DNA from 2 places in the Halomonas sp. AOP22-C1-8 genome. Region 2 is predicted to be linked to the other one. Evidence: predicted binding sites of a transcription regulator. Region 2 holds the regulator's gene; the other holds the start of a gene.
What was found. The regulator FliA, encoded in region 2, starts transcription of late flagellar genes. The targets are predictions, from matches to a motif close to CTAAAGTTNNNNNNNNNNCNGCCGATA.
Positions count from the first base shown of each region.

Region 1: the regulator FliA is predicted to act here: its motif matches at 3,421-3,447, upstream of ACT3TY_RS16550 (DUF4019 domain-containing protein).

Region 1 is NZ_JBQSYD010000039.1:11,914-23,781, reverse strand. It holds gene ACT3TY_RS16570 (GlxA family transcriptional regulator) at 1-632, shown strand, start outside; gene ACT3TY_RS16565 (helix-turn-helix domain-containing protein) at 739-1,542, shown strand; gene ACT3TY_RS16560 (carboxymuconolactone decarboxylase family protein) at 1,593-2,048, shown strand; gene ACT3TY_RS16555 (class I SAM-dependent DNA methyltransferase) at 2,185-2,970, shown strand; gene ACT3TY_RS16550 (DUF4019 domain-containing protein) at 2,971-3,375, opposite strand; gene ACT3TY_RS16545 (linear amide C-N hydrolase) at 3,592-4,635, opposite strand; gene ACT3TY_RS16540 (hypothetical protein) at 4,908-5,303, shown strand; gene mqo (malate dehydrogenase (quinone)) at 5,325-6,827, shown strand; gene poxB (ubiquinone-dependent pyruvate dehydrogenase) at 6,836-8,572, shown strand; gene ACT3TY_RS16525 (YehS family protein) at 8,668-9,150, opposite strand; gene ACT3TY_RS16520 (tetratricopeptide repeat protein) at 9,236-9,658, opposite strand; gene ACT3TY_RS16515 (hypothetical protein) at 9,943-10,248, opposite strand; gene ACT3TY_RS16510 (AzlC family ABC transporter permease) at 10,241-11,101, opposite strand; gene ACT3TY_RS16505 (helix-turn-helix domain-containing protein) at 11,233-11,868, opposite strand, start outside.
Region 2 is NZ_JBQSYD010000010.1:59,963-71,830, forward strand. It holds gene uvrA (excinuclease ABC subunit UvrA) at 1-1,553, shown strand, start outside; gene ACT3TY_RS07500 (Crp/Fnr family transcriptional regulator) at 1,725-2,468, shown strand; gene ACT3TY_RS07505 (hypothetical protein) at 2,600-3,145, shown strand; gene ACT3TY_RS07510 (hypothetical protein) at 3,122-3,313, opposite strand; gene ACT3TY_RS07515 (OmpA/MotB family protein) at 3,337-4,008, opposite strand; gene ACT3TY_RS07520 (motility protein A) at 4,013-4,831, opposite strand; gene ACT3TY_RS07525 (RNA polymerase sigma factor FliA) at 4,875-5,576, opposite strand; gene ACT3TY_RS07530 (flagellar protein FlhE) at 5,603-6,004, opposite strand; gene ACT3TY_RS07535 (hypothetical protein) at 6,021-6,599, opposite strand; gene flhF (flagellar biosynthesis protein FlhF) at 6,596-8,773, opposite strand; gene flhA (flagellar biosynthesis protein FlhA) at 8,828-10,909, opposite strand; gene flhB (flagellar biosynthesis protein FlhB) at 10,906-11,868, opposite strand, start outside.

The DNA of each region.
Region 1 (11,868 bases), on a different contig from region 2:
TGCTGCTCGCTGAAACGGGCCTATTGAATGGACGACGTTGCACCACGCATCACTCGCTGCTTGATCAGCTACGCGCCAAAGCGCCCCTAGCCAAGGTACAGCGCGACTGCATCTTTATCGAAGATGGGCACTATTTAACCAGCGCGGGCATCTCGACCGGCGTCGATACCATGCTGTATTGGCTTACCCGTACATGCGGTCACCAGTTGGCCTTAAGCGTTGCGCGTGAGATGGTACTTTACCTTCGCCGCAGCGGACAAGAGCCCCAGCTGGGCGCCTGGCTTGAAGGGCGCAACCACGTGGATGAACGAATTCACCGGGTGCAAGACACCCTTTGCGCGGCTCCCTCACAGCCTTGGCGTGCGGAAATGCTCGCCACACAGGCCGCCATGAGCGAACGCCATTTTCGGCGGCGGTTTAAACACCTCACCGGCATGTTGGTAGGCGATTATATTGCGGGCCTGAGACTCCAGCGCGCCAAGGCGTTAATGACCGAAACCACTTGGACACTCGCGCACATTGCCGCTGAATCCGGGTTTGGAGATGAGCGCCAGCTGCGCAGAATCTGGTCACGGCAGGAAAGCATGTCGCCTAGCGTATGGCGCCGTTCTCAGCTACTCATACCGATTTGAGTATTGAGAGCTTCACTGCCCAAACAGTGCTTTCGTAGCCTATGTATTTGCAGTTTAATACAGCTTATGCGATGAAGCCCATTCATCAACAAAGCAGGTTGTCGCCATGGCCCACTTTATTCTGCCCGGTAACGCCGTTCATTTGAATTTCCAGCAGCGCCTGCCCGACACCAACCTTCGCACATGGGTGCAATGCCTTTGGTCGATGGGCGGGCAAAGCGCCCTTGCGCATCCCATCGTAGAAAAGCTTTACCCCGACGCAGGCGCCAGCCTCATCATCCACCTTGGAAGCTCTCGCCCCATCGTCACACTCTGCTTTAACAGACACATGTTGCTTGAGACGTTTGATACGTCCATCCCCCGTATGGGCATTCGGTTTAAACCGGCCAGTATGTATAGCCTCCTGGGCTTAGCCCCGGAACAGTGTATAGACGCGCATCTTTGCTTGGGCGATGACATAAAACCTTCCTGGATGAGCAGTTTAATGCCGGTGGTGGAGCGCCTTTATCAGCTTGATGCACCCAAAGGATTAGCCCTGCTTGAAACATGGCTTCTGGGTTTACTCAAAAGTCGACTAATGAGCAAAAGCCCCGTACCAGGAATTATCCAGGTTATTAACCAGTTACAGTTCCCACCTGAGCAGTTAGCTGCCAATGTTGGGTTAACACGACGCACCCTGGAACGTCGATTAAAACATGAAGTCGGTGTCTCGCCAGGCACATTGGTGACGTATGCTCGCCTCCACCGAGCGCGACGGTGCTTACTTGAAGCTGACCTGCCGCTATCAGAAATAGCGCTCCACTGTGGCTACTATGATCAGCCGCACTTTACCCACGCCTTCCAATCTTTTACCAACGAAACACCCGCCTCTTACCGCCAGCGCAAGTTGTCGCAAATTTACAAGGCCTAGTACGCACACCTTTATATGCTGAGACCTCACCAATCAACGAGGTCACTGCCATGTCTCAGCGTATTTCTCGACAAGTCGTTTACAAGCTAACCCCTCGCCTTGCTAAACATTTGGTGCCTCTGGGCGAAGTAGCGGCTAATAGCGCGGTAACGCCTGCCATCATCCACCTCGTTCAGCTACGCGTTTCCCAGATCAACCAGTGCTGCTTCTGCCAGCATATGCATACTCAGGAAGCCCGAGACGACGGCGAGCATCAGGTGAGGCTGGATGTACTGCCTGCCTGGCGGGAAGCCCCCTGCTTCAATGAACAGGAACGTGCAGCCCTTGAGTGGGCCGAAGCGCTTACGTTAATCAGCCAGCAGCCTGTTAGCGACACCGCCTACCAGAATGCTCTGGCCGCCTTTGGTGAGCAGGACCTTCTTGAGCTAACTACGGTGATTCTGGCCATTAATAGTTGGAACCGGGTGGCGGTAAGCATGCAGTTTGTGCCTGACATCTCGCTATAAACCGAAAAAGACATCGCAAGCCTGTGCAACGGCCTGCGATGTCTTAATCAAAATCCCCTTCCGCACTGCTGGCTTCTAAAAGCCGTCCCACTCGTTTACTATGCGCCACCCTCAATCCCAAGCTATCCAGGCTGCCATGTCTTTTAACGCACTCTATACCGATCTTTCTGGCTATTACGATGTGATGTGCGAAGACATCGACTACCGGGCGCAAAGCAACGCCGTGCAAAGGCTTCATCAAATTTTTGGTAACGGTGGCAACCTTCACCTCGATGTAGCGTGTGGTACCGGACCCCATGTTCGCCATTTTATTGATAATGGCTACGTGAGCAGCGGGCTGGATATTAACCAGCCCATGCTGGATATTGCCGCCACACGTTGCCCTGAGGCTCAGTTTACGTGTCAGGACATGGGCAACTTCCAGGTAAGCGACCCGCAGGATTTGATTACCTGTTTTTTATATTCAATTCACTACAGCGACGGAATTGAAAAGCTCAAAGCGTGTATTGAAAGTGCGCACAGCGCCTTAATGAGTGGCGGGGTTTTCTGCTTCAACGCAGTCGATAAAGATAAAATCGATAACAATCTATTTGTGAGCCACACCGTTAAAAAAGCTGACGATGCCTTCACGTTTCGTTCCGGGTGGCATTACAGCGGCAGCGGTGAAAAACAGGCCCTCAAACTTAGTATTGCAAAAACCAACGCGTGCGATACCCAAGTATGGAACGGCGAACACCCCATGGTCGCGGTTAGTTTTGCCGAGCTAATTACGCTGCTTAAGCCCTACTTTGAAGTGCACGTATTCGAGCACAACTTTGAAGCCATCACGCCGTGGAACAACACGTCGGGGAACGCCATTTTTGTCTGCGTGAAGATTCAACACCCCACGGTTATAGCAACGGGTCAATCCACTTGTTGCTGATCAGTACACATAGTATCCACTTACTTTCCAAACGCCGTCTTCAAAGTGCGGTGTAATGGTTTCGGTAATATCAGACTTGTTGGCAAAACGCGTTTGATAGGTGAACTTTTTATAATCATTTTTGGGAGCACCGGGCATAGAGGTTTGCGTGATGACGCGTGTGCGGCGTCTTGATTCCACCGACCCGAAGTCACGGCGCGCTGCGCTAATGGTCCGCTCCAGCATACTGGGTGAAAGCGGACTCTTCAGTAGCGGTGATGACTCCTCCCAAGCCAGCTCATACTCACCACTATCGATTGCATCAAGCCATGCCAGCGCCGCGGCCTCAGCCGCATCGGTATTCGCTTGAGCATAAGGTGCCAGCAGTAGCAGGGTCGTAATGAAACAGATCACGATTTTTGGCATGGATAACTCTGGGCAGCGATCAGTAAATAGGTGTGCTTAATTTAATATCGGTACCAGTCGCCATTACTTTAGTATTAATCACAATAATCGAACAAGCTAACGGTAGTTTTTTTCTATTCCTTGGCTTTATTAAGTAAGAGAAAGCCCCCTGTGCCAACCGCGACACAGAGGGCTATTTCATGAGCTAACTAGCAAAAAAACTGCCCTTAGCGCACCTTACAGGCCAGCAAACTCAAAGGGCTCGGCGTCCTCAAACGCGTTGACCGTATTGCCTGCATAAATACTGTTATTCTCGAGGCCGAGTTTGCGAACAGGCGCGCCCTCAGTAAAGTCGGCATCCTTCATATCCACCCAAAACGTGTTAGGCGTAAGTGCCGTCTCGAAATAATAAACAAGGTGTTTCTGATCAGATACCGCTCTCCACCTGGTGGAAGAAATATTCGGCTCCTCTGCTGATGAGATGCCGAAAGGAACAGACGCATTGCGAATCACGCTAAAGGCACTGCCAACAGCGACTCTTGTATCGCTCGTTTTAGGGATGGCATCCATGTAGAACGACGCTCTGACAAATCGATCCGCGGCACGGTTTGTGCCAGGCAGCATGACCAAGCCACCGATCTGTCTCCAGTAGTCGTCCAGCGAAAGTTGCTGCTCGAAGGTGGGCGAGTTTGTCACCACGTTGTATGACATATCGTGATGAATAGTGAGCTTACCGTCGATATACTCAAATATTGCGTTATCACCCTTGGCATCTGAAATTGACAGATGCAGAGTAGCAAATCGAGCGGTGCCCGGTATTTCAGCAGAGACGACCACAAAAGGCTCATCGCGCAGCGCCTCCACCGCCTCATCAACGGTCGCAAAATTGTCCAAAACATACTGGACCCATGCAGCCACGGAAAGCCCCTGGTCATCCGGCCCAAAGTCAGGATACTCTGCCTCAGCAAGCCATAGCAGGTTAGCCACCAAGCCTTTTTCGTTCATGCCATCGGTGCTTGCGATATCAAACGCGCTGGTAACGACACTTCCATACTGGGATGTCCAAGTGACGGAGTTGGGTCCAGCCGCACCATCACGCTCCATTCCCTTTGGAAACAACCATAGGTTCGGATGTATTTCGTCCCTCCAGTCCATGGAGCGCGCCGTGATAATCATGTCATCAGGGCCCTGATATACCGCGCGCGTGCATGCATCCGCTGTGATGGCCACGAACAAGGCACACATGCTTGCCGCTAGCGTTAATTTTTTTTTGATTCCCATGGTGGTTTCCTTTTATTTACAAACGTTATAGAGCCTGCCAGAGATAATTGGCGGCTAACAAGAAAAGCGCCAATCCCTTTTTTATAAAAAGAATAGCGGCATGGAGTCCCCAGCCCATGCCCATATTTAAATTATCAAATCCACTTCACCTTAAGCATAAATTTAGCTTTGGTCACGCATCTTATTTCACAAAATCCGAACTAGTATTTACACTCAGATGATTGCTCTATTTTTCATCACGTTTTGTCACTACTCACAATCAGGAGTCAGTAATGTTCCGATGTGTAAGGTTATGGACAGGCAGTAATCATCAATCGTGTTTTGAAGAAGGCTGGATTGATCTTCCCAAAGGCGAGCGCCACGACTCGCTCAGCGATGTCATCGAAACGACCAGCATCTCCTTTCGCGAAACAAGCGAAGGCGGTAGCTTTAGTTGGCATGACGCTCCCAACCGTCAATTCGTCTTAACGCTCAGCGGCACACTCACTTTCGAGACGCGCACGGGCGACTCATTCACGCTGCACCCCGGCGACATTTTATTGGCGGAAGACACCACAGGCGGCGGCCACCGCTGGCATCTAATCGATAACCAACCCTGGCGACGCGTGTATGCCATAGTGGCTCAGGATATCGATCTTCCCTTTATCAGCGCATCAAGTAAGTGTTGAGTTCATAAGCGGAGAACGTTCATGCCTACATCAACACAGATTCCCGAGCGGGCTGATATTGTAATGATCGGCGCGGGCATCATGAGTGCCACACTGGCAACTCTTCTCAAAGAGCTAGAACCTTCACTCAAGATTGTGGTACTGGAAACACTGAAAGATTGCGCCCAGGAAAGCTCCAATGGTTGGAATAACGCAGGTACCGGGCATGCCGCCAACTGCGAAATGAACTACACCCCTGCTCGCTCAGACGGCACGGTTGATATCAGCAAGGCGCTGGAGGTCAACACAGAGTTCGATATTTCACGCCAACTCTGGACCTATCTGGTCAAAAAAGGGGCCATTCCCAACCCACAAGCATTTATTAATCCCTGCCCGCACATGAGCTTTGTCTGGGGCGAGGATAACGTCAACTATCTACGCCAGCGCTTTAAACAGATGTCATCGCACCACTGCTATCCCGGGATGGAATATAGCGAAGACCCCGCGCAGATTGAGCAGTGGACTCCGCTCATCATGGAAGGACGCAGCGATGGCGAGCCCGTCGCGGCGACGCGCATCGTATCAGGGTCTGATGTCGACTACGGTGCGCTTACTCACCTGCTGTTCGGCCATTTGGCGCAGCAATCAGGATTTGAAATCCACTACTTAAAGCACGTGCAGGACATTGCGCGACAGAATGACGGCACTTGGCGCGTGGAAATGCACGATTCGCATAGCAAGCAGAAAGGGAGCATTCAGGCCGAGTTTGTCTTTATTGGTGCAGGTGGCGGCGCTATTGAACTGCTGCAAAAATCCGGCATTCCTGAAGGGCATGGCTACGGCGGCTTCCCCGTCAGCGGTATTTGGTTACGCTGCGATATAGACAGCATTAGTGAACGCCATCACGCCAAGGTGTACGGCAAGGCAGCCCATGGCTCGCCCCCCATGTCAGTCCCCCACCTGGACACACGCATTATTGGTGATAAAAAATCGCTGCTCTTCGGCCCTTACGCCGGTTTTTCATCTCGCTTTCTCAAGCAAGGCTCTCTTACGGATATGTTCCGTTCGGTACGGCCCGATAATGTGCTTCCCATGCTTGATGTTGCAAAGGATAACTGGCAACTAACGGAGTATCTTGTCTCCCAGGTACTGCAGAGCAAGAGCCACCAATTTGAGATGCTGCGCCAATACTACCCAATGGCACGCCATCACGATTGGACCCACGCCGTGGCGGGTCAGCGCGTGCAAATCATTAAACCCAGCCATGAAAAAGCCGGTGTTTTGGAGTTTGGCACCGAGCTAATCGCCTCATCCAATCACTCCCTCGCAGCGTTACTAGGCGCTTCACCTGGCGCATCAACGGCGGCCTTTATCGCGCTAGAGGTATTGGAGAAATGCTTTGCCGATAAGCTAACCAATGATGGCTGGCTCCCCCAACTCAAGACGATCATTCCCACCTACGGCGTCGACCTTAAAACGGATAAAGAGGCCTGCTACGACACGCGCAAGCAAACAGCCGCAACGTTAAACCTGGACTTTGTTTGAGGTCTCTCATGTCTATCAAAAACGTATCTGATTTAGTGATCGAAACGCTGGTGGAAAGTGGTGTCAAGCGGATCTATGGCGTTGTCGGCGACAGCCTCAACGGCCTCACTGAGGCCATACGTGAGCGGCCCAACATCGAATGGGTGGGCCTGCGGCATGAGGAAGTTGCCGCATTCGCGGCCAGCGGCGAATCACAACTAACCGGTAGCCTGGCCGTTTGTGCAGGCTCTTGCGGCCCCGGCAACCTGCACCTTATCAACGGTTTGTTCGATGCCCACCGCACGCGCACGCCGGTGCTGGCCATTGCCGCGCATATTCCCTCGTCAGAGATCGGCGGCGGCTATTTTCAGGAAACCCACCCCCAAGAACTGTTTCGTGAATGCAGCCACTACTGTGAGCTGGTCTCCGACGCCAGCCAATTACCTTATGTGCTGGACAATGCCATTCGTGCCGCCGTTGGGCAGCGTGGCGTTGCGGTCGTGGTGCTGCCTGGCGATGTTGCGCTACGCGCCTCACCGATTAAAACGGTAACGCCGCGCCATGGCTTATTACCACCCACGCCACGCGTGGTGCCCGCCAAAACCGAAGTGGAAGCACTCGCCAAACTGCTCAATGATGCAGAGCGCATCACGCTCTTCGTTGGCCGGGGCTGTGCCGGTTCACACGCCCAGCTAATGCAATTGGCCGATGCGCTTAAAAGTCCCATCGTGCACGCACTCGGCGGCAAAGAGCATGTCGAATATGACAACCCCTATGATGCTGGCATGACCGGCTTCATCGGGTTCTCATCAGGTTACGCGGCCATGCAGGAGTGCGACCTGCTGCTGATGCTGGGCACGGATTTTCCGTATAAACAGTTTTTACCGCAAAAGACCAACGTCGTGCAGGTCGATATTCGCCCTGAAAACCTGGGCAGGCGTGCCAAGCTGGCATTGGGCGTGGTCGGCGATATCGGGTTAACCATTGAAGCCATTCTGCCAGAGCTTAATACGCGCAGTGACCGGCACTTTCTGGATGCAGCGCTGGCCCACTATGTTAAGGCGCGCGAAGGCCTGGACAAACAGGCGCAGAATCACTCAGGCCACTCGCCTATACACCCACAGTACCTTGCGCGCTTGTTGAGCGAAAAAGCCAATGAGGATGCGATTTTTACTGCCGATGTAGGAACGTGCACGGTCTGGTCGGCACGCTACCTTAAAATGAACGGCCAACGTCGTCTTATCGGCTCGTTCTCGCATGGCTCGATGGCTAACGCCATGCCTCAGGCGATTGGCATTCAGTACGCGCAGCCGGGTCGGCAAGTTATTACGTTCTCCGGTGACGGTGGCCTTTCAATGCTGATGGGCGATTTACTGTCACTCAAACAGCACAACATCCCGATCAAAATCGTCATCTTTAATAATGGGGTGCTCGGCTTCGTCGCGCTTGAAATGAAAGCAGCCGGTTTCATTAACACGGGCGTAGACCTGGATAATCCCGACTTTGCTGCCGTCGCAAGCGCAATGGGCATTTATGCCCGCCGTGTTGAAAACCCTGACGAGCTGGCCGACGCCATCGATAGCGTATTAGCCCACGATGGCCCCGCCCTACTGGATGTAGTGACAGCCAAACAAGAGCTGGTACTGCCGCCTACCATCGGCATGGAGCAAGTCAAAGGGTTTAGCCTCTGGGGGCTACGTGCCGTCATGGATGGCAGCATGCACGAAGTAATTGATCTGGCCAAAACCAACCTGCTAAAGCGTTAGGTTCTGTTTGAAAACGCTTAAAAGCAAATGGCCATTCGCATTGAATGGCCATTTTTTACTTCTGAATCCCTGTAAATCGCAGCGGCGTGACAACCTCAGACTTCTTCTGAACCCTTGGATTCAGGGCGTTGCTGGAACTGAAGGCCCATTAAAAAATTACGCAACACCTGGTCTTTACACTCGCGATAATTTTTATGGGTAGGCTTGCGAAAGAAAGCGCTTAACTCATGGTTGCTTAACCGAAACTCAGCCTGCTCAAAAATAGCTAAAATATCGTCGGCTTTTAAATTCAGCGCAATGCGCAGCTTCTGGAACACCATATTGTTGTTCAAGTTGCTTTCTGGCGCGGGCTGCTCGCCGTCGCGCTTCCCACGCTTATAGCTAATAAATCCGTTAAGAAACGCGGCCAACTCGCGGTCTCTCATCTTGAGGAATTTTTCGTCTTCCTCCTTTTTCAGCCACCCGGACACCTGCTCCTCAGATACAGTGAACTCTGCCAGCGCGAAAACTTTCAATACGGCAGTATCTTTTAAATCAAAGCAGTACCGGATACGGCGAAAAATATCATTATTGGTCAAACGACAGCTCCTGGTCTTAGGAAAACCCAGCACAATCCCGTTGGATGTGCATTTATCAAGATCATCATGGTAACAACAAAGCCCGCTATTTCGCTGTCAGTTTTTCAAGCAGCTCATCAATTTCTGCTTTCAAATCTTTATCTTCAATCTTGTTGGCGCTGATTTTGGCATTTTGCAGATGTTGAATAGCAGCCTCTTCCTGGCCCAACTCAACCTGCAGGGTCGCCATTGAAAAACCGATAGACGACAGGTGGTCTTTAGAATTGGCGACCTCGGCTTTGTGAAGCGCCTTTTCATACATCACCAGTGCGTCATCCAGCTCTTCGGTAAAATCCGCCAACGTTTCCCACTGCTCTGGATGATCCTTATCCGTATTTTCATGCTCGATACAAATAGCGCCCAGCTCTGCATAAAGCGAATCAAACGCTTCTCGATCTTCCTTCTCAGCCGCCTTCATCAGTTTTTCAGCCAACTCATAAACGGCCTTGTAAATTTTGGTATTGATCACGTCAGCTACCTTCAACAGTAAAATGAGAATCGACTGATAAACTCGCCGATACGACCCGATATGCGCGCCCACACTACGGCAATTGGCGATGGGGCGCATTATACCCATGAAGCGCTCTCTTGAAGGCTTTTACGACAGTAACGTCGAGTTGGCGATTGAAAAAACCTCTACTCGCTTAAGACAAACTACCGACCACCCGCAATATCAATAAACGAGCCGGTCACGAAACATCCGCTAGGAAGACTATTGCACTGCAGAGTGTCATAAGAATAGGCGTACAGTCATCACCATGCCGTCAATAAGTAATACGACACGCAACCGCATAGCATTCCCACGAAAAGGCCGCCGAGGTTCAGATAAGCCAAGATGGCAGTAATGGCCAAGGCGGTTAGTGTGGGGCCAATGGCTATTTGCACTTCCTGCAACACAATGTAGATGATGAAGTTCAGAAAAACAGAGGAGGGAAGAATTGTTTCCATCCACCTCATCAGCCCAAGGGGAAACTGAAAATCGTAGATGACAGGCAATACGCGAACCAGCAGGCTCGTAAGAGAAAGGACCGCGATGGCGGTAATGATGCCATTATTCATGTTTTTTCCATTTACTCAGAACGATGGCCGTTATGATTACGCTGGGAATCCAGAAAAAAGTTGGCCCCAACCACTCATGAAAAGTACCGGCCAATAACAGGCAGGCCGCGACCATCAGCGGCAGCCTGCGGTAAAGCCCTGCTACATGCCGCTTTAGCTGGGAAACAGACAAGTAAACCAGCACCACGCTGGCCGGAAACCCCAGATGAATATCCGTACTCAGCCATGCATCGGGAATGATCTGACCTATCAACGCGCCCAGCACCCCGGCGCCCACCCAGAACAGGAAGATAATCAACCGAATAACCAGGGTTTCTTTCGCAGTATCGCTGTTTCTCTCCGTGGCGTAAGCCTCATCGCCCAGCAGGTGGGCCGCAAACATTCTGGCCCATGAGCGCTTTGGCAATCTTTTGGTCGTGGTCAACGCAATTGGCAAGTAACGGCTGTTGATCGATGCACAGATGATCAGCATGGTCAGAAAGCTGGCATTGGTCTCGGCCAGAGGAAGCACGGCAAACTGGCCGCTGCCCGTAAAGCCGAGTAAGCTGACGGCCAACACCTCTAGCATGCTCCAATCTGCCCGATGTGCGAGCACTCCGAAAAGCATGCTCACCGGGATAATGGCAATCGCGGAGGGCAGCGCCCTGACTAAAGGCCGGGCAGTAGCCGATGCTCTTTCTTGCGCCCCCCTGCCAAGATTGGAAAAATCGCGCATGAGTCGGCCTCTAAATAAACCGACGTTGTCACCCTCGGCCCCCGCCGATGGCTCAACCTTGCGGTGAAGTTTCATGATATGCCTCGATGAAATGCTTCCAGATGGGAGATTTTCGCCTTCTCGGCAACGCCAAAGCATTCACCGCCCCTGAGACCAACCAGGCACGCAAATCACTCAGGCGCGTTGTTCAGGCTTGAAGCAATTCTGACGCTTGAGTTGAAAAGCGTCTTGTACGATCGTGCAAGTTTGAGGCAATGGCTTGGCCGCCATTAAGGGGGTTCAACAACTGTGCCAAGGGCGTGGCGGTGAAGCAAATCTGCCCAGCGACCGGGTGGCAGGCCGTATGCGTTGGAAAAATGGCGGGTCATGTGGCTTTGATCCGTGAAACCACAGGTTGCTGCGACTTCCACCAATGCCACCCCAGCGCCAATCATGCGTCGAGCCTTATCAAGACGACGCAGGGTCAGGTATCGGTAGGGGCTCGTTCCAAACAAGGCCCGAAAATCTCTCGACAGACTCCATCGATCCATACCGGCGACCTGTTCAAGGCGTACCATGGTGACCTCTTCAGCACAGGCATCGAGCATGAACTGCCGAGCTAGCTCGGCCGCTTTATAATCAACCCTTCTTCTCCGCCTTGCTTGACCGGAGACATCCTCCAGCGCCTGGACGATATCGAAGATCCCGTCATCCTCTTCTAGGCTATCCAACCGAGTATCGAGATGCACAAGCATACGAGAAATGGCAGAGATGATGCGCGGGTCTGATGAAACTCCTTCCGCAACGAACGGCAAGGGTCTCCCGCCTAGCACTCGTTGAATCGTCTCTGGCGAGATGTACAGTATCTTATAGTGAAACCCCTCCTCCGTGCCCGCTTCGCCATCGTGCAGCTCATCCGGATGTAT
Region 2 (11,868 bases):
TGCGCACACCGATTGGCGAGGCGCAGCGTTACTTTGCAACGCTTAGCCTGCCTGGCCGCAAAGGTGAAATTGCCGACAAAATTGTTCACGAGATCCAGGCCCGCCTGGAGTTTCTGGTTAACGTGGGGCTTGATTACCTGAACCTTGAGCGTAGCGCCGACACCCTTTCCGGCGGCGAAGCCCAGCGGATTCGCCTGGCAAGCCAGATTGGCGCGGGGTTGGTGGGTGTCATGTACATTCTTGATGAACCCTCCATTGGCTTGCACCAGCGCGACAACGACCGGCTATTAAAGACCCTGGAGCGCCTGCGCGACTTGGGCAACACCGTGATTGTGGTAGAGCATGACGAAGATGCCATTCGCGCCGCTGACCACGTATTGGACATTGGCCCAGGCGCCGGTGTGCACGGTGGCGAGATTGTCGCCCAGGGCACGCCTCAGGACGTTATGGACAACCCCAACTCGCTGACCGGCCAGTACTTAACCGGCACCCGCGAGATCAGCGTGCCGCCCTACCGTATTCCCGGCAACCCCGAAAAACAGCTGGTGCTACGCGGTGCCACTGGCAATAACCTGCAGGATGTAACGCTCAGCCTGCCACTGGGGCTGTTCATTGCAATTACCGGCGTATCCGGGTCGGGTAAATCCACACTGATCAACGGCACGCTAATGCCGATTGCCGCGCGGGAGCTGAATCGCGCAACAACCTTGACGGCTGCGCCTTACGAGAAAATCGAAGGGCTCGATCAGCTTGATAAAGTGATCGATATTGATCAAAGCCCAATTGGCCGCACACCACGCTCCAACCCCGCCACCTATACCGGCATTTTCACACCTATCCGTGAGCTGTTTGCCGGTACCCAGGAAGCTCGCTCGCGTGGCTACAAGCCAGGCCGCTTTAGCTTCAACGTTAAGGGCGGGCGCTGCGAGGCGTGCCAGGGCGAAGGCATGATTAAGGTCGAGATGCACTTTTTGCCGGATATCTATGTGCCGTGTGACGTTTGTAAAGGCAAGCGCTATAACCGCGAGACGTTGGATATCCACTACAAGGGTAAAACGATCCACGAAGTGTTGGAGATGACGGTTGAGGATGCGCTTGAGTTCTTTAGCCCGGTACCGGCGATCGCGCGCCGCCTGCAAACGTTACTGGATGTAGGGCTTTCCTACATCCGCTTGGGCCAGAGCGCCACCACACTGTCAGGTGGCGAGGCGCAGCGGGTCAAACTTGCTCGTGAGCTTGCCAAACGTGACACCGGCAAGACGCTGTATATCCTGGATGAACCTACAACCGGGCTTCATTTTGAAGATATTCGTCAGCTACTGACCGTATTGCATCGTTTGCGCGACCACGGCAATACCATCGTGGTCATCGAGCACAACCTGGATGTGATCAAGACGGCTGACTGGATTGTCGACCTGGGCCCGGAAGGCGGTTCCGGCGGCGGGCAAATCATCGCCGAAGGCACGCCGGAACAGATCGTCAAGCAGCACGTTTCACATACCGGACGCTTTCTCTCTCCGCTACTTGAACGCGGCAACCGCGCCGCTTCGTAATCGGGCGTTTCAGGGTGGGCATGCGCCCACCCTGAACGTGATTTTATGCCATAATTTAGCCGATTCGCCCCTGTATCAAGGTCATCGGGCAGTGCAGTGCGCGATTAATTGCTTATCGTCATTCGCCAAATAACTTGATATTTGTTAGGCAACACTCATGGAGATCAAGCTGTGAGCGAAGATCAAAGCTGCATTCTTCACCACTTCAGCCACTACTGCTCATTAAGCACGGCAGATAAAGCCCTGTTAGCGTCCCTGGAAGAGAGCCCTACGGATATCACAGCGGGCTCACTGCTATGGGAACTCGGTGATCCGGCTGGCGAATTTTGCACCTTGAAAAGTGGTTGGGCCTACTCCTATCGCCACCTTGAAAACGGTGATCGACAGATTCTGGAAATTTATTTGCCTGGCGATATTATTGGCCTGCGTGAGTTCGCGTTTTCGCAACGTCTGGAAAGTGTTCGCATGATTACCGATGGCGTAATCTGTCATTTTCCGCACAAACGCCTGCTTGACGTATTTCGTCAGTCGGTGCCACTAACCTCGGTGGTATTTGCGATCACCAGCCGTCACCAGGCACTGCTCACCGAACGACTAGTAACGCTTGCCCGACGCAGTGCTCGGCAAAAAACAGCGCACTTCCTGTACGAAATGTATTTGAGACTGCGCCAGACCAATAGCCATACCGACGGGCAGCTTCGACTCCCGCTCTCTCAAGAGCAGCTAGCTGACATTCTGGGCTTAAGCCCTGTACATGTTAGCCGCACCTTTAGCTTGCTGAGCGAAGAAGGTCTGGTATTTCGTGATCGTCACAACGTTACGATTCCTGATCTTCAAGCACTGGCGGCAGTCGGCGAGTTTGATGACTGTTATCTTAATGACGACGTTAGGCCATTATTCGAACTTTCTGCCTAGTGGCCATTACCACTACCATTACCACGTGCTGCCACGGGCGGTAGTGGTTTATAGAAAGCACCCGGCGCCTTTGCTGCGGGCAAACCCGTCATAAACGCTGGGCTTTTCTTACCCAACCTTGATGTGCTGACATGACACCCTATTCAACAGCCTTGGCAAGCGCCACCCTTCTACTTATTGCACCGTTAACACAGGCGGCGAACTTTAATATGGAGGACATACAGTCGCATGGCCAGTGGCAATCAATGGCGTTAACGCTGGGTAATGAGCACCACTTTCGCGCCGTTGAAACCCATAGTTATTCCGACGCGACACTCAGCCTGAATGCCACCCAAAACGTGTGTGATTTACCGTGGCTTGAAGTGCGTGTCACGCTGGAGGAGCAGCAAGGCGAAAGTAAAACCGTCAACCTGGTGCCGACCCGGCTGCGTATCGATGAGCAGCCCGCGGTCGATACCATGGCAGAATTCATCACCGAGCGAGGCGATAACGGCTTTTACGTACACTTTTATCTTGCTGATATGCAGACGCTAATGCACCAGATGGAACAAGGCGAGCAACTTTTCCTGGGGTTTGATCGAGGCGAACAGCCCCCCTGGTACATGACGTTTCAGCTTGAAGGCGCCGATCAAGCGATTGAGCGCATGCAAACGCTATGTGAAACCGCGTCGCCCTGAAAGTCGCTGGATTAAACGCGTCCCCAGCAATTGGGTTAACGTTACCGATTGGCGTGAGAGTCCCATCAGCGCGGCCAGATTTGTACTGGTCGCCTGGATGCGCCGACGATCGACATCAAGCACCAACAGGGCAGCATACGACTGCAGCAGAAGGGGATGCTTAGGCACAACCCCAGCCTTGAGCAGTCCACTCACCCTTCTGGCTGTTGTCGTAACAACAGTTCAACGCGCCGGTTAGCAGCTCGCCCTTCAGGTGTTGCGTTGCTTTCCATAGGTTGAGTATCCGCATAACCAACGGCCCGCATGCGAGAAATAGCGATGCCCTGACCTTCCAGATGGCGCATAACGGCAATCGCACGTCCGGCGGAAAGCTCCCAGTTGGAAGGGAACCGAGTGGTAGCAATAGGAAGATTGTCAGTGTGTCCTTCAACGGAAACCTGACCATCAAAGGCCGCTAACACATCAATAAGGCTTTCTATCACATCCTGGCCTAGAGAGGTTAGCACTGCCTCGCCACTGGGAAATAAAAGGCTATCATCAATGCGTAGCGTTACGCCCTCCTGGCCCTGCGATACGCTGACGCCGGGAATATCCAATGCCGCCATCTGGGGCTGCAACCCGCTATGGCGCGGGTGAATACCGGTGGCAAGCGTTGCCAAGGGCAGTGAGCTAATCACGCTGGCCATGGACGCTTCCTCACCCTCAAGTGCTTCATTACCACCGGGGGGAGCCAAAGCCAGCAACAAAACAAACAGCGTAATCAGCAGGGTGAGCACGTCCAGATAACTGGTCAGCCAGCTCTCATCGCTTTCACCCTGCCCGGCGGGAAGCTCCAGCGCATGGCGCGTATTGTTATCCAGCATCGCCTTAGCCCTTTGCCGTCGCGCTTGGTGTATCAGGCCGGGGCTTTATAGTGGCATCGCGAATCTCATCGTTATAGTTGGCGATAAATGAATTGAGCGTTTCCTCAATAAAAGAGGGCAGGCGGCGCTTGGTGATCAGTGAAATACCTTCCAGCACCATGTTCATGGTAATCAGGCGCTCTTCTGTACGTCGTTCTAGCTTCACCGCGATGGGTTTAAACACCAGATTCGCCAGCAAAATACCGTAGAAGGTGGTGAGCAGCGCCACCGCCATACGGGGGCCAATGACATCCAGGTCACCGGCATCCATGACTTCCAGCATATTAACCAATCCCACCAGCGTGCCAATCATGCCAAACGCTGGCGCATAGGTCGCCATGGTGCGAAAAATCTGGGCTTCTGCGTGCTCGCGAGCCTTGAGCCGGGCAATCCGCCAACGCAGCATGTCGAAGATCTCATCTTCTTTGGTATTGGCAATGACTAACTGAATACCGGTACGTAAAAACGGATTGCGCGTATGCTCCAACTCTTGTTCGACTGCACGCACATCGCCTTTAAACCATAGCCGGGACATGGCGACCAGCTCGTTGATATCGTCGCGTATATAGGTATTTTCACGCCGAAAGACAAGCCCTACCAAGCGTACAACGCGTAACACCTCTTTTAGCGGATAGCTTATAAAAGTAGCGGCCAGAGTACCGGTTATAACAATCGCCAGGCCCGGCAGATTGATAAAACTTTCAGGGGACTCCGCAGTAAAGAACAGCACGCTTACTAGCAGCAGCATACTGGCGAATATACCTATCAACGTGGACGGGTTCATCAACGGCTCCTCGCCGGTTATTGTGAGTTAACGTATCGGTTGTTTAGGCTGAATCATGCAACCGGGCACGCAGACGGCTAATGGCTTGGCTATGCAACTGAGACACACGCGACTCGGTCACGCCCAGCACGGCGCCCACTTCTTTTAAATTCAGCTCTTCCTGGTAATAAAGTGCCATGAGCAGTTTCTCGCGCTCTGGCAACGCCTCAATGGCAGCAACCAATGTTTGGCGCTGCTGCTCATCCAGCAGCTTTTCAAACGGCAAGTTGCTCACATCAAAACTTACCGGCTCACCACCATCGGCAACCAACTCTTCAAACGGCAATAGCTGACCGCTATTGGTGTCGTTGAGCAGCTGTTGGTAATCACCCAGCGGCATCTCAAGCGCCAAGGCAATTTCACTCTCTTCCGGCGAGCGCCCGAGCTGCTGCTCTAGCCGCCGGATCGCGTCGTCCACAGCGCGCGCAGCGCGGCGCACGCTGCGTGGCAACCAATCCCGCGTACGCAGTTCATCGACCATCGCCCCACGGATACGCTGGCTGGCAAACGTCGCAAAGCTGGCACCATGAGCGGCATCAAAACGGCCCAGTGCTTCTAAAAGCCCTACCGTGCCCGCCTGAATAAGATCATCAAGTTCAATACTGGCTGGCAACCTGACCTGCAGTGTTAAGGCATGACGTCTTACCAGTGGCATGTATTGTGTGAATAGCTCGCCTTGCTTGATTCTGCCTTGTGCTGTGTACATCTTTTTGCCTCGCGGCTATACAACTTTTACTGATAGTTCACAATGACTTGCAGACCCTGAACACGAACAGGCCGCTGTCCAGGCAGTAACTTAAAACGAAACTGCAAAGGAGCACTTACCTGCCTTCCCGCCAGCTCGGTGACCGTTCCGCGCCCTCCCGAGAGAGCCACACACTGCTCCGGATGGCATAGCCATGCGTTGATAGCGCTGCCCGGCGGCGCCTCAAGCTGCCAGTGTATCCGATCAATCACACGATTGTGCACCTGTACAGAATCGGGTGGCGTCATTGACTGGCTACGGGTTTCCCGGTCACTCATGGCCACCATCACGCCCGGCACCGAGGTGCTCCAGCTGCCCGCCGCCTGAGCGCTACCGATGAGACCTATCAACCCGCAAACACCCATCATCTTGAATAGCTTGCTTAACATGTCGAATATTTCCTTATCAGCGCGCCAGCACCAGAAGATCGATGGCCAAATAGTGGCTAGCGGCTTCACGCAAGTTTTCCAACAAGCCTTGGCGCGACAAAGAGGGCTCGTGCAGTGCCAATAATCGGCGCGGCCCGCCATTGTCACGCGCCTGGCGAAGTAGCCGGTACATCTCGGCAAATGCGTCCGCATCGCTGTTAACCCAGAGCGCCCAACGCGCATGCCGAGCACTTAGCTGAGCCAGATCAGGCGCATTAACGCTAACCGCCTGTATATCCCAATCGTCAGGTGATCCTGCCCAGTGACGGCCCAGCGCAGACCATTGAGCCAGGCGATGTTGAGCCTGTTTGACAGCCTGCGCGCCCTGCCCTGGCAAACCAATAATATACAAGGGCTTTTTAGGTCGCGAAGGGGCTTTCGCAACCGGCTGCTCGTCAATCGTGGGGGTGGGCGAAACAGCACCTGGCGCGGGCGCAGGCGCTTCGCTCATCACCTCCATATCACTTGCCAACGGCGCATCAGGCTGGCTGGGTGCCTGCTTCTGACGCTGGCTGTCGGCCCATTGGCGCAAGCCCGCCGCCTGATCCTGACTCATACATTCACCTCTCGGCTAACGCTGCCCAATTGGCGAATGGCGTCGCGCGCCATAAAGGCGTACATCAACGCATCCAGCATGGCCGTATCGCGGCGTTTTCGGCGCGTGCCCAACAGGCTGAGTAGATCGCTACGCAGACTGGACGCCTCATCATCATCCGCGTTATCCAAATGCCCGACCACTGACGCGACGCCGCTGGCTAACAGTAGACGTACTTCTGGATCCACGTCCCCGCTATCGGCCTCTTTAAACTGCTGCAACGCGCGTTTGGTGAGCGCTGCCAGGCCCTCACTTTGCAGCTGAATGACCAGTTGGAAAAGTACATCGGCGCCTAAACGAGCCGGCGTCAACCAGTAGCGCCGGGCAACGACCTTGGCACTTTCGGGGTCACGAACCTCCCCATACCACGCAAGCAGTACACTGCCCGCCTCATTTTGCACTTCGGCATAGGCGGTCCATAACTGCATGGATTGGCCACGAAACCGCACGCTGACATGATGGCTGAGCGTGCTTTGTTCAAATAGTCCACGTAGCGCAGAACGCTCGCCATGAAAGTATACACGCTGTGCGGATGTCACAAGGCTGACCCAAGTCAGCTGTTGCTCATTCAGCCACTGCACGGTTTCTGCCGGAGGCAGCACGGGCAATAGATGCACCGTGGCGCCCGCCTCCATTCGTGTCTCAAGCCTGGCCTGCCAACCCGCAGGTTGGCGATGTTGAAGCATGGGGACGGCATGCCAAGCGCCCCGTTCGTCCATGCTGATATCCGGCATCGACCAATCACAGCCACGCTCGTTACGGCGTGCCGCCCACACCACACCAGGGGCGGGTAACGCGTGCGGCAACAGACGAGTAAGCTGCGCGCTCTGTAGCTCGCTCGGCAAAGCGCTAACATCCCACATGGCTTCCAGCGTGGCGAAGCCTGCCAAACGCTGGCGCAGCCGCGTCAGTAGTAGCGACAGCCTCCGCCCTTGGCCAAGCACATCTCGCGACCAGCGAGGCATGCTAGCCGGTGCCGTGAAGCCAGGCTGCGGCGCTGCTTTCGCCTGGCTTTCCAACGCCTGGTTGATCAGCGCATCCGGCAGCGCCACGCTCATATCTTCGGGCACTTGCTGCCCATGAGAGCTAAACAGCACGCGCATACCATGACGGATAACAATATCCAGCACGGGGGCTAGTCGGCCGGCTTCATCCTGCTTGGTAATAATACAGTCATCAAGCTCAGCGCCTGCCGCCCGCGCGGCCTGACGATAACGCAGCACGACTTCTTCCAGGGTTTCTGGCTGGCTAGCCGCGTTCAACAGCAGTACCAGCCTTACCGTGGAACTTCCGCCCTGCAAATGAGCAATTTGATCAATAACACGCTGGTCACGCTGGCTCATCCCAACCGTATCAATCATGACCCACTGCTTGCCGTGAAGGCGGCCCAGCAGATCATCGACCGGCTGCTCAGCATCAAGGGCGTACATGGGGGTATCCAACAGGCGTGCGTAAATCCTGAGCTGCTCATGGGCGCCGATACGAAAGCTATCCGTGGTGACCAGCGCGACAGGGCGTGTGCCATGTCGCATCACAAAGCGCGCCGCAAGCTTTGCGGTGGTCGTGGTTTTGCCTATTCCGGTAGGACCGACCAAGGCGACGATGCCCGTTTGGTCAAAAAAACTGGCCTCGTCATTTAACACATGAAGCCTGCTTGTCAGCTGCTGGCGCAGCCAATCAAGCGGTTGCTCACTTTCAGGGCCAAGCGCTTTCAATGATGCTGGCAGACCCGCGAGTACTTCATCGCCAAGCTCGGCGCTAAAGCCAACTCGCGTCAACAACTGAGAAAGCCGCGCGCGCGTATCGGAGGCTTGTTGCACCGACTCGGCGGGCCGAGGCGCCTGCTGGCTCGTTACCTGTTGGTTAGTTAAAAGCGCGCGCATATCTTGCATTTCACGCAGTAGGCGCTCACTCATGGCCTGAAGAGGGTCCGTCGCTGTAGCGGGTTCTACCGTACTTGCGGTTACCTCTAACGCGGCGTCGACAGGCTCGACAGCCTCATCGGCCATCGCCATGATTTCAACGCCGTCATCAGTACGGCGGTTCGCCAAAATTAGCGCATCATCTCCCAGCGTTTCACGCACCTGGCGCATGACATCACGACTGTTTGCTCCCGTAAAACGCCTAACGCTCATGTCTTACCTTTTGTTTGTACACATAGCTGACACGTTCGCTGCTTGCGGTCATGGTTAGCGGCCACCCACTGTGGTGGTCACACGCAGCGTGCGGTCATCCGGAATTTCTGCTTGTGACATGACCACAAGATGCCGCAAACGACGGCGCAAAAAGCGTGATAGCACGCCACGCAGCGAGTGCTGAACCACCAATACCGGTGCCTCCCCGCTACTTTCATGCTGCTCCAGAGCCTGCTGCGCCTGATCCATCAAGGTTTCAGCCAAGCCTGGCTCCATCGCGCCATTCCCGTTCATCGCCTGTATCAGTACCTGCTCCAGTTGGGCATCCAGCCCCATCACATTGAGGGTTTCCTGTCCGGCAAACCACTGCTGCGTAATGGCCCGGCCTAATGCAATACGCACCAGCGCGGTAAGCTCATTAGGATCTTTTTGCTGACCGGCATGCTCTGCCAGGGTGTCCAGAATCGTGCGCATGTCACGAATAGACACATCCTCTTCCAGCAGATTCTGCAAAATACGTTGCAGAATGGTCAGAGAAATTGCCTTGGGCACTACTTCTTCTACCAGTGATTTCTGCTCTTCGCCCAGCTTGTCGAGCAGCTTCTGGACCTCCTGGCGGCCCAGCATTTCGGGTGAATGTCGATGTAGCAAATGATTAAGGTGAGTCGCAATAACGGTACTGGCATCGACCACAGTATAGCCATACACCTGGGCGTGCTCACGCTGATTGGTGTCGATCCAAACCGCGGGTAAACCAAAGGCAGGGTCGTGAGTGGCAGTCCCTTGCAGTTCCCCAGAGACCTGCCCCGGGTCAATGGCGAGCCACTTGCCTGTCTGCGCTTCGGCGCGACCTATTTCAGCGCCTTTCATGGAGAGCACGTAGGTATTAGGCGGCAGTTCCAGGTTGTCGCGGATATGCACCACCGGTGGCAGGAAACCGACCTCCTGAGCAAACTTTTTACGCACGCTTTTAATACGCCCCAGAAGCTCGCCTTTTTGGCGGGCATCGACCAGTGGGATTAAACGATGGCCCACTTCAAGTCCAAGGGTATCGACCAGATGGACATCTTCCCAGCTGGCCTCAGGGGTTTCCTGGGTAATGGGTGCTTCTGTAGCGATTTCCTCTTTCACTTGGACTTTCTGATTGTGACGCATCAAGAGCCAAGCCAAACCACCCAGCAGTGCGGTAAAAAACAGAAAGACAAAGTTCGGCATGCCCGGCACCAGACCCAGCAGGCCCATAACCGCAGCTGCCAGAACCATCACCTGAGGGTTCACGAACAGCTGGCTGATCATTTGCTGACCAACATCCTGCTCGGTATTAACGCGCGATACCGTTACACCAGCCGCGGTGGAAATGACCAGCGCCGGAATCTGGGCAACCAGGCCGTCGCCAATCGTTAGCAGCGTATACGTACGGCCCGCATCGGCGAAGCTCATATCGTGCTGCATCATACCAATCAACAGGCCACCAATAATATTAACCACCATGATGACCAGGCCCGCCATGGCATCACCGCGTACAAATTTACTGGCACCGTCCATCGAGCCATAAAAGTCGGCTTCCTGGGCGACTTCTGAACGACGCTTTTTGGCTTCTTCTTCACCAATCAAGCCAGCATTTAAATCGGCATCAATGGCCATCTGCTTGCCAGGCATTGCATCCAGCGTAAAACGTGCGCCGACCTCAGCAATTCGCCCAGCGCCCTTGGTGATCACCATGAAATTGATAATGACCAGTATCAAGAAGACCACTAGGCCAACGGCAAAATTACCCCCTACCAGAAAGGTACCAAACGCTTCGATGACCTTACCGGCCGATGCGCCGCCCGCGTAGCCATCCATCAATACTACCCGCGTTGAGGCGACGTTAAGCGAAAGACGCAGTAGCGTGGTAAATAGCAAAACAGCAGGAAACGCAGCAAAATCCAAAGGCTTTTCGGCAAACATGCTGACCAACAACACCATGATGGCCAAGGCGATGTTAAAGGTGAACAGCATATCCAGCGCAAAGGGCGGCAAGGGCAGGATCATCATGCCCAAAATCATTAAAATCAGCACCGGCCCGGCAAGCAGCTTCATGCGTACCTCGCCCATCCAGCCACGCTGAGAGACCAGTTGGTTTAAACCTTTCATGGCGGTGCCTCATTGCCACTGGCCTGACGGCCAGGGGTTTGCATTTCCGGGGGTACCGGCAGATTATCGGGAGTTGGGGGCACCTCGCCTCCTTGTTGTCCAACATGCTTTAAGCGGTAAGCCCACGCCATCACTTCTGCCACCGCTGTATAAAGCTCGGCAGGCACTTCGGCCTCTAGATCCACATGATGATAAAGGGCGCGCGCCAGCGGTGCAGCCTCCAAGCGAGGAACGCCTGCCTCTATGCCCAGCTCGCGTATTTTTGCCGCAACGGCATCCGCCCCTTTGGCCACCAGTCGCGGTGCTCCCATGCTGCCCTCTTGATACATCAAGGCCACGGCATAATGCGTTGGGTTGGTAATAATAACGTCGGCCTCTGGCACCTTGCTCATCATTCTACCCCGAGCCATCGTCTGCTGCTGTTGACGAATGCGTCCTTTAACATGGGGGTCACCTTCTGACTCTTTATGCTCGCGCTTCACCTCTTCTTTACTCATGCGCAGCTTCTTGGCGTTACTCCACAGCTGAAAAGGTACATCGATAAGAATGACGATCATTAGCGACAGTACGACCAAACCAGCCGCCTGGGCCGCCATATTAAGCGCACTGACCAGTGCTTGATGCACGGGCTGATCCATTAGCGCTAAAAACTTACCCAGGTTGAGATACAAAAACGTCCCGGCCACGCTACCCACCAGCACCGACTTGGCAATCGCTTTCGCCAGCTCAATCAACGCTTGGGTCGAAAATATCCGCTTAACCCCTGCGATAGGGTTTAGCTTGGAGAGCTTGGGCTGCATGGACTTTGCGGATATCAGCCACCCCCCCAGTAAGGCAGGAGCCGTTAACGCAATGACCGCCAGCAGTAGAAATAGCGGCATCATGGTAAACAGCGTCCGCTGCCCCAGGTTTAGCGCATTGACCAGCATGGGCATCTCTTCCATGGCTTGGCGCCGGTC